DNA from 2 places in the Peribacillus sp. ACCC06369 genome. Region 1 is predicted to be linked to the other one. Evidence: a T-box and tRNA genes for the amino acid it is inferred to sense, from the RefSeq annotation. Region 1 holds a T-box; the other holds one or more tRNA genes.

Evidence for each region. The T-box of region 1 lies ahead of thrS (threonine--tRNA ligase). A T-box ahead of a tRNA ligase gene usually reads a tRNA of that ligase, here a tRNA-Thr.
Region 2: it has a tRNA-Thr gene. The T-box ahead of thrS (threonine--tRNA ligase) is inferred to sense a tRNA for this amino acid. The anticodon was not compared.

The regions. Positions count from the first base shown of each region.
Region 1 is NZ_JAUCEN010000002.1:4,205,899-4,213,352, reverse strand. Features, by position in the region: gene QUF78_RS21395 (amino acid permease) at 1-750, shown strand, start outside; gene QUF78_RS21390 (IS1182 family transposase) at 1,069-2,427, shown strand; gene QUF78_RS21385 (DUF7010 family protein) at 3,252-3,908, shown strand; gene QUF78_RS21380 (hypothetical protein) at 3,947-4,222, opposite strand; T-box leader at 4,343-4,562, shown strand; T-box leader at 4,593-4,817, shown strand; T-box leader at 4,849-5,073, shown strand; gene thrS (threonine--tRNA ligase) at 5,133-7,040, shown strand; gene QUF78_RS21370 (hypothetical protein) at 7,037-7,174, opposite strand; gene QUF78_RS21365 (hypothetical protein) at 7,226-7,454, opposite strand, start outside.
Region 2 is NZ_JAUCEN010000002.1:4,819,357-4,826,810, reverse strand. Features, by position in the region: rRNA gene QUF78_RS24535 (16S ribosomal RNA) at 1-1,212, shown strand, start outside; rRNA gene QUF78_RS24530 (23S ribosomal RNA) at 1,388-4,320, shown strand; rRNA gene rrf (5S ribosomal RNA) at 4,440-4,555, shown strand; tRNA gene QUF78_RS24520 (tRNA-Val) at 4,567-4,642, shown strand; tRNA gene QUF78_RS24515 (tRNA-Thr) at 4,653-4,728, shown strand; tRNA gene QUF78_RS24510 (tRNA-Lys) at 4,751-4,826, shown strand; tRNA gene QUF78_RS24505 (tRNA-Leu) at 4,835-4,916, shown strand; tRNA gene QUF78_RS24500 (tRNA-Gly) at 4,925-4,999, shown strand; tRNA gene QUF78_RS24495 (tRNA-Leu) at 5,012-5,100, shown strand; tRNA gene QUF78_RS24490 (tRNA-Arg) at 5,110-5,186, shown strand; tRNA gene QUF78_RS24485 (tRNA-Pro) at 5,197-5,273, shown strand; tRNA gene QUF78_RS24480 (tRNA-Ala) at 5,291-5,366, shown strand; tRNA gene QUF78_RS24475 (tRNA-Met) at 5,395-5,471, shown strand; tRNA gene QUF78_RS24470 (tRNA-Ile) at 5,482-5,558, shown strand; tRNA gene QUF78_RS24465 (tRNA-Ser) at 5,579-5,671, shown strand; tRNA gene QUF78_RS24460 (tRNA-Met) at 5,773-5,846, shown strand; tRNA gene QUF78_RS24455 (tRNA-Asp) at 5,853-5,928, shown strand; tRNA gene QUF78_RS24450 (tRNA-Phe) at 5,952-6,027, shown strand; tRNA gene QUF78_RS24445 (tRNA-His) at 6,044-6,119, shown strand; tRNA gene QUF78_RS24440 (tRNA-Gly) at 6,124-6,197, shown strand; tRNA gene QUF78_RS24435 (tRNA-Ile) at 6,203-6,279, shown strand; tRNA gene QUF78_RS24430 (tRNA-Asn) at 6,292-6,366, shown strand; tRNA gene QUF78_RS24425 (tRNA-Ser) at 6,368-6,458, shown strand; tRNA gene QUF78_RS24420 (tRNA-Glu) at 6,462-6,533, shown strand; gene QUF78_RS24415 (TraR/DksA C4-type zinc finger protein) at 6,575-7,324, opposite strand.

The DNA.
Region 1 (7,454 bases):
GTTCCGAATGCGATCCGCCAAGTATTTTGGCGCATCCTATTGTTTTACATCGGGGCTATCCTCATACTCGGCCTGTTAATTCCTTATACGAGCCCAAGTTTGCTGAACGGGGATGTGGAAAATATTTCTGTAAGCCCTTTCACACTTGTTTTTGAACGCGCAGGACTTGCATTCGCGGCATCCGTCATGAATGCTGTCGTGTTAACTTCCTTACTATCCGCAGGGAACTCGGGGCTTTATGCATCAACACGGATGTTATGGTCGATGGCAAAAGATAATCAAGCTCCCAAATTCCTCGGCAAGGTCAATCGCAGGGGAATCCCGATGAATGCTTTGCTCATCACGGCATTTATTGGGGGACTCGCCTTCTTGACCTCCATTTTTGGGGACCATGTATTTACATGGCTATTGAACGCATCGGGGCTAACCGGCTTTATCGCCTGGATTGGAATTGCCATAAGCCATTATCGCTTTAGACGTGCCTATGTTGCACAAGGTGGTGACTTAACCGAATTGAAATATAAAGCAAAATGGTTTCCATTCGGGCCGATTTTTTCATTCATCCTTTGCATGGTTGTCATAGCAGGACAAAACTATGAAGCATACCTAAGCGGCAGCATCGACTGGTATGGCGTCACTGTCTCCTATATCGGATTACCGATATTCCTGGCAATTTGGTTAGGTTACAAAATTTATCATAAAACCAAATTAATTTCATTGAAAGATTGCCAATTTGATAAAACCATTTAGCTGATAGGAATAGAAAAACCTGAGACCCCTTTGGGGACTCAGGTCAGACTGTAGACAAACTCGATGAAAATCGAGTTTGTCTATTTTTTATGAGTTGTACAATTTGGCCGTTGATTTTCCACTCCAGGCACTCGCTTTCCGCGGGCGGTCGGGGAGCCTCCTCGGCTTTCGCCTGCGGGGTCTCCCCTAGACGCGCTTTTCCCGCAGGAGTCTCGTACCTTCCGTTCCAATCAACTTTGTCTTACCTTTTAGATAAACACTTTTGCCTGGAGTCATTTTTGTTTTAAAATAGAAGTATTAAAACTTGAGGTGATGAGGATGCTTTCTAAACATGATTCTATTCAGCGAGATCAACTTGAAATGATTACGTTAGATCAACTGGTGCCACTGAACCATTTGGTTCGTAAAATGGAGGCTGCCATTGACTTCACTTTCATTTATGACTTGGTGAAAGAGATGTATTCAGAGGTAGGACGCCCAAGTATTGATCCAGTTATTTTAGTTAAACTGACATTCATTCAATATACCTTCGGTATTCGTTCCATGCGTAAAACGATTGAAGAAGTTGAAACCAATATGGCTTACCGTTGGTTCTTAGGCTATGGTTTCCATGATAAAGTACCTCATTTCTCTACGTTCGGGAAAAATTATGAGCGACGCTTTAAAGATACAGACCTGTTTGAACAGATTTTCTATCGCATTTTAATGACAGCTGCTAATAAAAAGTTAATAAGTGCTGAACACGTTTTCGTGGATTCCACACATGTGAAAGCCAGTGCGAATAAAAGGAAATTTGAAAAGAAAATCGTTCGTAAAGAAACACGAGCGTATCAAGGGCGTCTTCAAGAAGAAATCAATCAAGATCGTGAAAAACATGGAAAGAAGCCTTTTCCATCAGATAAATTTGATAAAGAAGAGACCAAAGAGATTAAAGAAAGTACAACGGATTCTGAGAGTGGCTACTATGTGAAAGATGAACGAACAAAACAGTTTGCCTATTCATTCCATGCGGCCGCAGACCGCAACGGTTTTGTATTGGGAACGATTGTAACACCTGGAAATATACATGACAGTCAGATCTTAGAGCCACTAGTTGAACAAGTGATTGAGAAAGTTGGAAAACCGGAAGCCGTTGCCGCAGATGCAGCTTATAAAACACCAGCGATTACAAGCTACCTATTTAACAAAGAAATCATACCGGCTTTACCTTATACACGTCCTCGCACCAAAGAAGGATTTTTCCGCAAACAGGACTATGTATACGATGAACATTTTGATTGTTACCTTTGTCCTTCGGGAGAGCTATTAAAGTACTCAACAACCAATAAAGAGGGCTATCGCGAGTATAAATCACCCAAACACACTTGTGCGACATGCTCATTTTTATCTCAGTGTACAGAAAGCAAAGACCATCAAAAAGTGGTGACACGGCATATTTGGCAAACACATGTGGAAGAAGCAGATCATCTGCGTCATCATCAAGATGTAAAAACTATATATGCGAAACGTAAAGAAACGATTGAGCGTGTATTCGCAGATGCAAAAGAAAAGCATGGTATGCGTTGGACAACTTTAAGGGGACTTAAAAAATTGTCGATGCAGGCGATGCTTACTTTCGCTGCCATTAATTTAAAGAAGATGGCCAATTGGACATGGCGAGGTCCAAAAATGGCCTAACATAGTGGGCTCGTAGAGCCCCAATCTCCTAACTTCAGGCAAAAATTCAAAGGGAATCTCAAAAAGGGGTTCGGAATTTTTTAATTCCGAACCCCTTTTGTCTACAAACTGACCTGAGACCCCTTTGGGGACTCAGGTTTTTCTATAGTCAACTTAGTTAATTAAGAAAATGCTAAATTAGACGCGATATTGTATGAACCCAGTTATATCTCCGAAAGTAGGAATATATCGACGAAAATCCAGTTATATCTCCGAAAATAGGAATATATCGGCGTAAATCCAGTTATATCTCCGAAAGTAGGAATATATCGACGAAAATCCAGTTATATCTCCGAAAATAGGAATATATCGGCGTAAACCCAGTTATATCTCCGAGAGTAGGAATATATCGACGAAAATCCAGTTATATCTCCGAAAGTAGGAATATATCGGCGTAAACCCAGTTATATCTCCGAAAGTAGGAATATATCGACGAAAATCCAGTTATATCTCCGAAAGTAGGAATATATCGACGAAAATCCAGTTATATCTCCGAAAGTAAGAATATATCGACGAAAACCCAGTTATATCTCCGAAAATAGAAATATATCGACGAAAAGGGCAATTATCTCATTATGGCGGTAAGTAGACATATTCTCTTAGGTCCCCGATAAAAACGGTCGTTTTATTTGCTGCCAGCCCATTCAATGTTGGCTGAAGGTGAAGTGGCACCATAATAGTCAATGCTTTGGCATTTTTGCAGTTTGGTCTGCCTGGCTTAAGACCGTGATGATGAATAATCGGGGAGTGAGCGCAATACTATTACTCTATGTACGATATTACCTGTGGATGAAAGGAAACTGATGATGCAAACCTCAAGACTCATATCGAAAGAGGCGTTTCGCGGTTCTGGAATTGGCGTCATTTTCATGGCATTATTCGGCACGTTGTGGGCAGGTACCGGTGTAATGGGATTGCAAGGGTGGGGGTTTCCTTACGTGGAACTTGCTGCCATATTCGTAGGAATCATAATGGTTATAGAGGGCATTTCCTTAATATATACATCACAAAAAATGCCCGATCAAGTTTCAGAAAATGGGGCTAGGCGTTTGAAACGTATGAATTTCTGGTTTAATATCGTTTTCATTGCCGAAGGTTTACTGATTGGGATTGCCATCGCCATCTGTAATATGATCAATCAGACCGATCTTATTCCTGGAGTCATCGCCATTATTGTAGGGATTCATTTTTTACCTTTGGCGGCGCTTTTTCAAATCAAGATCTACTATGCAACAGGAGTGCTTCTCTGTTTATTGGCGCTTATCACATTACTTATTGTGCCAGACACCGTCATGTTTGGGGAGCATCAAATCCTTGCACCGTTATCCTTGCTTGGCTTTGGATGCGCGCTAATTCTTTGGACCACTGGACTGACATTATTGCTTAGTGTAAAGAATCCAAGGGAAGCGAAAGAGGAAGATTCACACAATGAAAATAAATAGGAAACATACAAAAACCCGCCGTGGCGAACGGGTTTTGATTAATTTTTCATCCAGGTTAATAGCCTGACAATTTGAAATGGTTCATTCCAAACCAGAATGAAACTTAAAAGAAAGAAGGCAGCCACAGCCAGAAACTTCGTCTTTCCTTTTTCGCTTTTTAACATGGCCCCGAAACTAAATAACATACCAATAAGTAACGCACCGAATCCTGAGACCATTAGAAGCTCGAAGGATTTTGGTAAAAAAAAGGCGCAGCAAAATGATACGGCACCAATCACAGCAAATAGGAAAGACCAATTGCTTAAACTTTTCATGACGACTCCTTTTTACTAATTATACCAATTTAGTGTTTATAATGAAATTAAAAAATTTGAGGTTGTCACTTATGGGAATATATTGTAATATATATAACAATATAAAAATCCATTTACATTTTAGAAGCATTGATAAGGACATGAATCATTTTTACGGTCTGCAGAGAGGGAAGGGCAGCTGCAAACTTCCTGGCTTAGGAAAATGATTTACCGCCTTTGAGCCATATCGGTGAACGAGAGTAACTGATATCGTCTAAGCTACGTTACAGCTCCAGAGCCATGAGTAATCTACTTATGGGAAATTGGGTGGAATCACGGGTATAACGCACTCGTCCCTTATATAGGGATGGGTGCGTTTTTTTTATATAAAAATATTGCCATGATAAGGACATGAATCATTTTTACGGTCTGCAGAGAGGGAAGGGCAGCTGCAAACTTCCTGGCTTAGGAAAATGATTTACCGCCTTTGAGCTATATCGGTGAACGAGAGTAACTGATATCGTCTAAGCTGCGTTAAAAGCTCCAGAGCCATGAGTGTTTTCTTGCTTATGGGAAATTGGGTGGAATCACGGGTATAAACGCACTCGTCCCTTATATAGGGATGGGTGCGTTTTTTTATATATAAAAATATTGCCATGATAAGGACATGAATCATTTTTACGGTCTGCAGAGAGGGAAGGGCAGCTGCGAACTTCCTGGCTTAGGAAAATGATTTACCGCCTTTGAGCTATATCGGTGAACGAGAGTAACTGATATCGTCTAAGCTGCGTTAAAAGCTCCAGAGCCATGAGTGTTTTCTTGCTTATGGGAAATTGGGTGGAATCACGGGTATAAACGCACTCGTCCCTTATATAGGGATGGGTGCGTTTTTTTATTACTAAAAAGGGGTGTTTATGTGATGGGTGAAAAAATGATTAAAGTTCAATTCCCGGATGGGCAGCAAAAGGAATATCCGCAAGGGATGACAGTGGAAAGTGTGGCAGGGTCCATCAGCCCAAGTTTAAGGAAAAAGGCAGTAGTAGGAATACTGGATAAACAACTGGTTGATCTAAGTCACAAGTTGAATAAGGATGCCGAACTGTCAATCTTGAATCTGGATTCGGATGAAGGATTACAAGTTTTGCGACATACATCGGCGCATGTTTTGGCACAGGCTGTGAAAAGATTATACCGAAATGTGGAATTAGGGATGGGGCCAGTCGTAGAAGATGGTTTTTACTATGATTTTAAGTTAGATCATCCTTTGAGCTCAGAAGATTTACAAGCTATTGAAAAAGAGATGGAACATATCATAAGTGAAGATCTGGAAATTAAAAGGATCGAAGTGTCTTATGCAGAAGCTGTGAAGTTATTCCAGGATAGAGGGGAGTCATTCAAACTGGATATAGCAAAGAATATCCCTAAAGATGAAAAACTAACGATCTATCAACAGGGGGAATTCGTCGATCTTTGCAGAGGACCCCACCTTCCATCCACATCATTTGTAAAATCGTTCAAATTGACTCGTGTATCGGGAGCCTATTGGCGGGGAGACAATCAAAATGAAGTTCTTCAAAGGGTGTATGGCGTGGCTTTCCGAAAGAAAAGAGATTTACAGGATCATTTTAAATTCCTGGAGGAGGCGGCCAAACGAGATCACCGCAAATTAGGGAAGCAGTTGGAGTTATTCATGTTTTCGGAGGAAGCTCCTGGAATGCCGTTTTATTTACCGAAAGGACAAATCGTTAGAAATGAATTGGAGAAGTTCTCGCGGGAGATCCAGACTGAAGCTGATTACGACGAAGTTCGGACTCCTTTCATGATGAACCAGCGGTTATGGGAACATTCGGGTCACTGGGATCATTACCATGAGAATATGTACTTCACTGAGGTGGATCAAACAAAATTCGCGATGAAGCCTATGAACTGTCCAGGTCATATGCTTATTTTCAAAAACAATCTTTATTCTTACAGGGATTTACCCATCCGGATGGCCGAGTTCGGTCAAGTCCACCGTCATGAATATAGCGGTGCATTGAACGGGATGTTGCGGGTCCGTACATTTTGTCAGGATGATGCCCACATTTTTGTTCGGCAGGATCAAATCGAAAGTGAAATTAAACAAGTGTTTCATCTGATTGATAAGGTGTATCGCACTTTTGGTTTCGAGTATTCGGTGGAACTCTCGACTCGTCCAGAGGATTTAATGGGCGAAGATTCCCTTTGGGAAGCTTCTGAAACAGCCTTGAAAAATGTTCTGGAAAGCATCGGGATACATTATCAATTAAATGAAGGGGACGGGGCATTTTATGGACCGAAAATTGATTTTCATATTAAAGATGCATTAAAACGAAGCCATCAATGTGCAACAATCCAACTTGATTTTCAGATGCCCGATAAATTTGATCTGACTTACATCGATGAAAATAATGAAAAGGTTCGTCCTGTCGTCATTCATCGTGCCATATTTGGATCGATCGATCGTTTTTTTGGAATCCTGATTGAACATTTTGCTGGTGCTTTTCCGGTATGGCTTGCCCCCGTGCAAGTACAGATCATCCCTGTCTCACAAGTTCATTTGAATTATTGTTTAAAGGTTCAAAAAGAACTGAAGAATCAAGGCATAAGAGTGAAAATTGATGATCGGAATGAAAAGATGGGGTATAAAGTCAGGGAAGCTCAAATAATGAAAATTCCATATATGCTGGTCCTTGGCGATAAAGAGGAGAAAGAAAATGAAGTGAATGTCCGGAAATACGGGGAACAAGAATTTGAAAATGTCGCAATTGAACGGTTCATCAATAAAATGGTCCAGCAAATAAAAGAACGGAGCATCTAATAAGAAAGGAGCTTAATCCGGAACTCACGAGTAAATGCGCGAAACTCACGAGTAAAAGCACGAAATTCACGAGTAAAAGCACGAAATTCACGAGTAAATGCGCGAAACTCACGAGTAAATGCTTGAGTTTCCATAAATGCCCATAAAAAAAGACAGCCGAATATATCGTCTGTCTTTTTTTTTATCTATCTACAAATCCATACCCAGCCAACGCCAGGAATGAACTGCTGGAAACAGTTACCCCCCGGGCCGCCTTGTCCGCCGCCTTGTCCGCCGCCTTGTCCGCCGCCTTGTCCACCACCTTGTCCGCCGCCTTGTCCGCCGCCTTGTCCGCCACCTTGGCCACCACCTTGGCCACCACCTTGACCGCCACCTTGTCCGCCGCCACCAACAGGGCAGGTTAATCCTAGATAT
Region 2 (7,454 bases), 610 kb from region 1:
CCAGACTCCTACGGGAGGCAGCAGTAGGGAATCTTCCGCAATGGACGAAAGTCTGACGGAGCAACGCCGCGTGAACGAAGAAGGCCTTCGGGTCGTAAAGTTCTGTTGTTAGGGAAGAACAAGTACCAGAGTAACTGCTGGTACCTTGACGGTACCTAACCAGAAAGCCACGGCTAACTACGTGCCAGCAGCCGCGGTAATACGTAGGTGGCAAGCGTTGTCCGGAATTATTGGGCGTAAAGCGCGCGCAGGTGGTTCTTTAAGTCTGATGTGAAAGCCCACGGCTCAACCGTGGAGGGTCATTGGAAACTGGGGAACTTGAGTACAGAAGAGGAAAGTGGAATTCCAAGTGTAGCGGTGAAATGCGTAGAGATTTGGAGGAACACCAGTGGCGAAGGCGACTTTCTGGTCTGTAACTGACACTGAGGCGCGAAAGCGTGGGGAGCAAACAGGATTAGATACCCTGGTAGTCCACGCCGTAAACGATGAGTGCTAAGTGTTAGAGGGTTTCCGCCCTTTAGTGCTGCAGCTAACGCATTAAGCACTCCGCCTGGGGAGTACGGCCGCAAGGCTGAAACTCAAAGGAATTGACGGGGGCCCGCACAAGCGGTGGAGCATGTGGTTTAATTCGAAGCAACGCGAAGAACCTTACCAGGTCTTGACATCCTCTGACAACCCTAGAGATAGGGCTTTCCCCTTCGGGGGACAGAGTGACAGGTGGTGCATGGTTGTCGTCAGCTCGTGTCGTGAGATGTTGGGTTAAGTCCCGCAACGAGCGCAACCCTTGATCTTAGTTGCCAGCATTCAGTTGGGCACTCTAAGGTGACTGCCGGTGACAAACCGGAGGAAGGTGGGGATGACGTCAAATCATCATGCCCCTTATGACCTGGGCTACACACGTGCTACAATGGATGGTACAAAGGGCTGCAAACCTGCGAAGGTAAGCGAATCCCATAAAGCCATTCTCAGTTCGGATTGTAGGCTGCAACTCGCCTACATGAAGCCGGAATCGCTAGTAATCGCGGATCAGCATGCCGCGGTGAATACGTTCCCGGGCCTTGTACACACCGCCCGTCACACCACGAGAGTTTGTAACACCCGAAGTCGGTGAGGTAACCTTTATGGAGCCAGCCGCCTAAGGTGGGACAGATGATTGGGGTGAAGTCGTAACAAGGTAGCCGTATCGGAAGGTGCGGCTGGATCACCTCCTTTCTAAGGATAATTACGAGAGCGCTTTTGTTTTGTTCAGTTTTGAATGAGTAATTCATTCAGATAGGGAAGAAAAACATCACGATGTGATGGATTCTTTCTGCTTTGTTCCTTGAAAACTAGATAATAGATAGAAGGCAATTAATTTTTTTCAAAGCATCTGTAAGATCTTTTTAACGGTTAAGTTAGAAAGGGCGCACGGTGGATGCCTTGGCACTAGGAGCCGATGAAGGACGGGACTAACACCGATATGCTTCGGGGAGCTGTAAGTAAGCTTTGATCCGGAGATTTCCGAATGGGGAAACCCACTGTTCGTAATGGAACAGTATCTTTACCTGAATACATAGGGTACTGAAGGCAGACCCGGGGAACTGAAACATCTAAGTACCCGGAGGAAGAGAAAGCAAATGCGATTTCCTGAGTAGCGGCGAGCGAAACGGAATTAGCCCAAACCAAGAGGCTTGCCTCTTGGGGTTGTAGGACACTCAACATGGAGTTACAAAGGAACGGGGTAAATGAAGTGACCTGGAAAGGTCCGTCAAAGAAGGTAAAAACCCTGTAGTTGAAACTTCGTTCCCTCCTGAGTGGATCCTGAGTACGGCGGGACACGAGAAATCCCGTCGGAAGCAGGGAGGACCATCTCCCAAGGCTAAATACTCCCTAGTGACCGATAGTGAACCAGTACCGTGAGGGAAAGGTGAAAAGCACCCCGGAAGGGGAGTGAAATAGATCCTGAAACCGTGTGCCTACAAGTAGTCAAAGCCCGTTAATGGGTAATGGCGTGCCTTTTGTAGAATGAACCGGCGAGTTACGATTTCATGCGAGGTTAAGTTGATAAGACGGAGCCGCAGCGAAAGCGAGTCTGAATAGGGCGAATGAGTATGAGGTCGTAGACCCGAAACCAGGTGATCTACCCATGTCCAGGGTGAAGTTCAGGTAACACTGAATGGAGGCCCGAACCCACGCACGTTGAAAAGTGCGGGGATGAGGTGTGGGTAGCGGAGAAATTCCAATCGAACCTGGAGATAGCTGGTTCTCTCCGAAATAGCTTTAGGGCTAGCCTCAAGATGAGAGTATTGGAGGTAGAGCACTGATTGGACTAGGGGCCCCCAACGGGTTACCGAATTCAGTCAAACTCCGAATGCCAAATACTTATTCTTGGGAGTCAGACTGCGAGTGATAAGATCCGTAGTCGAAAGGGAAACAGCCCAGACCACCAGCTAAGGTCCCAAAGTATACGTTAAGTGGAAAAGGATGTGGAGTTGCTTAGACAACCAGGATGTTGGCTCAGAAGCAGCCACCATTTAAAGAGTGCGTAATAGCTCACTGGTCGAGTGACTCCGCGCCGAAAATGTACCGGGGCTAAACGTATCACCGAAGCTGTGGATTGACACCATTAGGTGTCGATGGTAGGAGAGCGTTCTAAGGGCGTTGAAGTCAGACCGGAAGGACTGGTGGAGCGCTTAGAAGTGAGAATGCCGGTATGAGTAGCGAAAGAAGGGTGAGAATCCCTTCCACCGAATGCCTAAGGTTTCCTGAGGAAGGCTCGTCCGCTCAGGGTTAGTCGGGACCTAAGCCGAGGCCGAAAGGCGTAGGCGATGGACAACAGGTTGATATTCCTGTACCACCTATACATCGTTTGAACGATGGGGGGACGCAGAAGGATAGGGTAAGCGCGCTGTTGGATATGCGCGTCCAAGCAGTTAGGCCGGAAACGAGGCAAATCCCGTTTCCATTAAGGCGGAGCTGTGATGGCGAGGGAAATATAGTACCGAAGTTCCTGATTCCACGCTGCCAAGAAAAGCCTCTAGTGAGATGTAAGGTGCCCGTACCGCAAACCGACACAGGTAGGCGAGGAGAGAATCCTAAGGTGTGCGAGAGAACTCTCGTTAAGGAACTCGGCAAAATGACCCCGTAACTTCGGGAGAAGGGGTGCTTTTTAGGGTGAATAGCCCGGAAAAGCCGCAGTGAATAGGCCCAGGCGACTGTTTAGCAAAAACACAGGTCTCTGCGAAGCCGCAAGGCGAAGTATAGGGGCTGACACCTGCCCGGTGCTGGAAGGTTAAGGGGAGAGGTTAGCGCAAGCGAAGCTTTGAACCGAAGCCCCAGTAAACGGCGGCCGTAACTATAACGGTCCTAAGGTAGCGAAATTCCTTGTCGGGTAAGTTCCGACCCGCACGAAAGGTGTAACGATCTGGGCACTGTCTCAACGAGAGACTCGGTGAAATTATAGTACCTGTGAAGATGCAGGTTACCCGCGACAGGACGGAAAGACCCCGTGGAGCTTTACTGCAGCCTGATATTGAATTTTGGTACAGCTTGTACAGGATAGGTAGGAGCCTGAGAAGCCGGAGCGCTAGCTTCGGTGGAGGCGTTGGTGGGATACTACCCTGGCTGTATTGAAATTCTAACCCGCGCCCCTTATCGGGGTGGGAGACAGTGTCAGGTGGGCAGTTTGACTGGGGCGGTCGCCTCCTAAAGAGTAACGGAGGCGCCCAAAGGTTCCCTCAGAATGGTTGGAAATCATTCGTAGAGTGTAAAGGCACAAGGGAGCTTGACTGCGAGACCTACAAGTCGAGCAGGGACGAAAGTCGGGCTTAGTGATCCGGTGGTTCCGCATGGAAGGGCCATCGCTCAACGGATAAAAGCTACCCCGGGGATAACAGGCTTATCTCCCCCAAGAGTCCACATCGACGGGGAGGTTTGGCACCTCGATGTCGGCTCATCGCATCCTGGGGCTGTAGTCGGTCCCAAGGGTTGGGCTGTTCGCCCATTAAAGCGGTACGCGAGCTGGGTTCAGAACGTCGTGAGACAGTTCGGTCCCTATCCGTCGCGGGCGCAGGAAATTTGAGAGGAGCTGTCCTTAGTACGAGAGGACCGGGATGGACGCACCGCTGGTGTACCAGTTGTCTTGCCAAAGGCATAGCTGGGTAGCTACGTGCGGACGGGATAAGTGCTGAAAGCATCTAAGCATGAAGCCCCCCTCAAGATGAGATTTCCCATGGCGCAAGCTAGTAAGATCCCTGAAAGATGATCAGGTTGATAGGTCAGAGGTGGAAGCGTGGCGACATGTGGAGCTGACTGATACTAATAGATCGAGGACTTAACCAACGCTTTTTAAAAAATGAAATACCTTCTTATTATCTAGTTTTGAAGGAATGAAAATTTCTTCTTGCATTTTTTCGAAAAGACGTTATAATAATATATGTCTTGAAAAAATGTTAACAATGTTTGGTGACGATAGCGAAGAGGTCACACCCGTTCCCATTCCGAACACGGCAGTTAAGCTCTTCAGCGCCGATGGTAGTTGGGGGTTTCCCCCTGTGAGAGTAGGACGTCGCCAAGCAGGTTTTATATGGAGGATTAGCTCAGCTGGGAGAGCATCTGCCTTACAAGCAGAGGGTCGGCGGTTCGATCCCGTCATCCTCCACCATTTTACACCTGCCGGTGTAGCTCAACTGGTAGAGCAACTGACTTGTAATCAGTAGGTTGGGGGTTCAAGTCCTCTTGCCGGCACCATTTTTTGAAATAGTACAAGCACGAGCCATTAGCTCAGTTGGTAGAGCATCTGACTTTTAATCAGAGGGTCGAAGGTTCGAATCCTTCATGGCTCACCATTTTATATGCGGGTGTGGCGGAATTGGCAGACGCACCAGACTTAGGATCTGGCGCCGCAAGGCGTGGGGGTTCAAGTCCCTTCACCCGCATCTTTCATGCGGAAGTAGTTCAGTGGTAGAATACAACCTTGCCAAGGTTGGGGTCGCGGGTTCGAATCCCGTCTTCCGCTCCACTTTTCGTATGTGCCGGGGTGGCGGAACTGGCAGACGCACAGGACTTAAAATCCTGCGGTAGGTGACTACCGTACCGGTTCGATTCCGGTCCTCGGCACCATCTTAATATGCGCCCGTAGCTCAATTGGATAGAGCATCTGACTACGAATCAGAAGGTTGTAGGTTCGACTCCCGCCGGGCGCACCATGTTTTATTGCGGGAAGTAGCTCAGCTTGGTAGAGCACTTGGTTTGGGACCAAGGGGTCGCAGGTTCGAATCCTGTCTTCCCGACCACGTGATTTTTAATGAATGGGGCCTTAGCTCAGCTGGGAGAGCGCCTGCCTTGCACGCAGGAGGTCAGCGGTTCGATCCCGCTAGGCTCCACCATTTTTCAATCAGATACTTATATTATATTGGCGGTGTAGCTCAGCTGGCTAGAGCGTACGGTTCATACCCGTGAGGTCGGGGGTTCGATCCCCTCCGCCGCTACCAATAAATATAAGGACCTTTAGCTCAGCTGGTTAGAGCAGACGGCTCATAACCGTCCGGTCGTAGGTTCGAGTCCTACAAGGTCCACCATATGCATTTTTTAAAGCCGTGGAGGTATACCCAAGTTCGGCTGAAGGGATCGGTCTTGAAAACCGACAGGGGAGTCAAATCCCGCGGGGGTTCGAATCCCTCTACCTCCTCCATTTTTTAAAAAGCAGCAAGTTGTTTTGAAACAACCTTACATAGAGGAAGCGAAAAAACAATATACACGAAAACTTGATGCAAATCGTTTCATTAATACCGTCGCGGGGTGGAGCAGTCCGGTAGCTCGTCGGGCTCATAACCCGAAGGTCGCAGGTTCAAATCCTGTCCCCGCAATTATTAGGTCCCGTGGTGTAGCGGTTAACATGCCTGCCTGTCACGCAGGAGATCGCGGGTTCGATTCCCGTCGGGACCGCCATTTTTTAAATTTAATACAAATGTGGCTCAGTAGCTCAGTCGGTAGAGCAAAGGACTGAAAATCCTTGTGTCGGCGGTTCGATTCCGTCCTGAGCCACCATATCTTTCATATTACGGCGGTTGTGGCGAAGTGGTTAACGCACCTGATTGTGGTTCAGGCATTCGTGGGTTCGATTCCCATCAGTCGCCCCATTTCGCGGGTGTAGTTTAGTGGTAAAACCTCAGCCTTCCAAGCTGATGATGAGGGTTCGATTCCCTTCACCCGCTCCAAATATGGGCCTATAGCTCAGCTGGTTAGAGCGCACGCCTGATAAGCGTGAGGTCGATGGTTCGAGTCCATTTAGGCCCACCATATTTATATTGTTCCGCAGTAGCTCAGTGGTAGAGCATTCGGCTGTTAACCGAACGGTCGTAGGTTCGAGTCCTACCTGCGGAGCCATGGGGAAGTACTCAAGAGGCTGAAGAGGCGCCCCTGCTAAGGGTGTAGGTCGCGCGAGCGGCGCGAGGGTTCAAATCCCTCCTTCTCCGCCATTTGGCCCGTTGGTCAAGCGGTTAAGACACCGCCCTTTCACGGCGGTAACACGGGTTCGAATCCCGTACGGGTCATAACAAAAAAGGAAGCATACATCCATGTATGCTTCTTTTTTTCATTTCTTTTCATTGATATAAGTATCTTTTTGTTTATAAGGAATGTCTCCAAGCTGGGAATCGATATTTTCTTCATCTAATGTATCTTCATATTCCTTTTGCTTTTTGTTCGGTATATCCACCCTATTTTTTCCTTCGATATCATTTGCTGCAAATCCTTCATAGTCTTCTGGAAATCCATCCGTTTCATCTTCGGTTTTATAAAGATCATTATAATTGTCATGATCGCCGGTGTAATCAGATGGCGTTTCGGATGTACCGAATTTGGCGACTTCACCAAAGCTATCCTCTTTATCCACTATTTCATTTCCATGACGATTTTCAAAATGATCACCCTTGGATGGAATCAATATATCCTCTTCCACTGGTCGGTCTTGTGCAGTAGGCCGTTCTGGGGCATGCTCGACACAGTAAAGAGTGCTTGGGATCGCTTCAAGCCTATCGATGGGTATTTCTATATTGCAGGTTTTACAATGGCCATACGTACCCTCTTCTATGGCATACAATGCATCTTCGATTTTCTCCATTTCAGATTGTGCATGCTCATCCAGTGCTTGGTTCCGTTCCATCTCGAATAATTCTGTTCCTAGGTCAGCAGGATGATTATCATAGGATGATAATTCCCCTACGGATTCAGTCTGGCTTTTATCCAGAACGGATTGTTCATCATTTTGAATCCTGTTTCCAAGCTCATCTTTTTCTTGAAGCAGTTCTTTTTTGAATTTTTGAATTTGCTGTTTGGTTGCCATATCCGTTTCACTCCTTCTAAAGTCCATATCTTATTTTATTTTGGTAAGATGGTTGTATTATCTATTACCCGAATCGTAGTATAGGAAAACAAAATGGAACGGAAGATAGAAAAAAGACTGAGCGGATGAG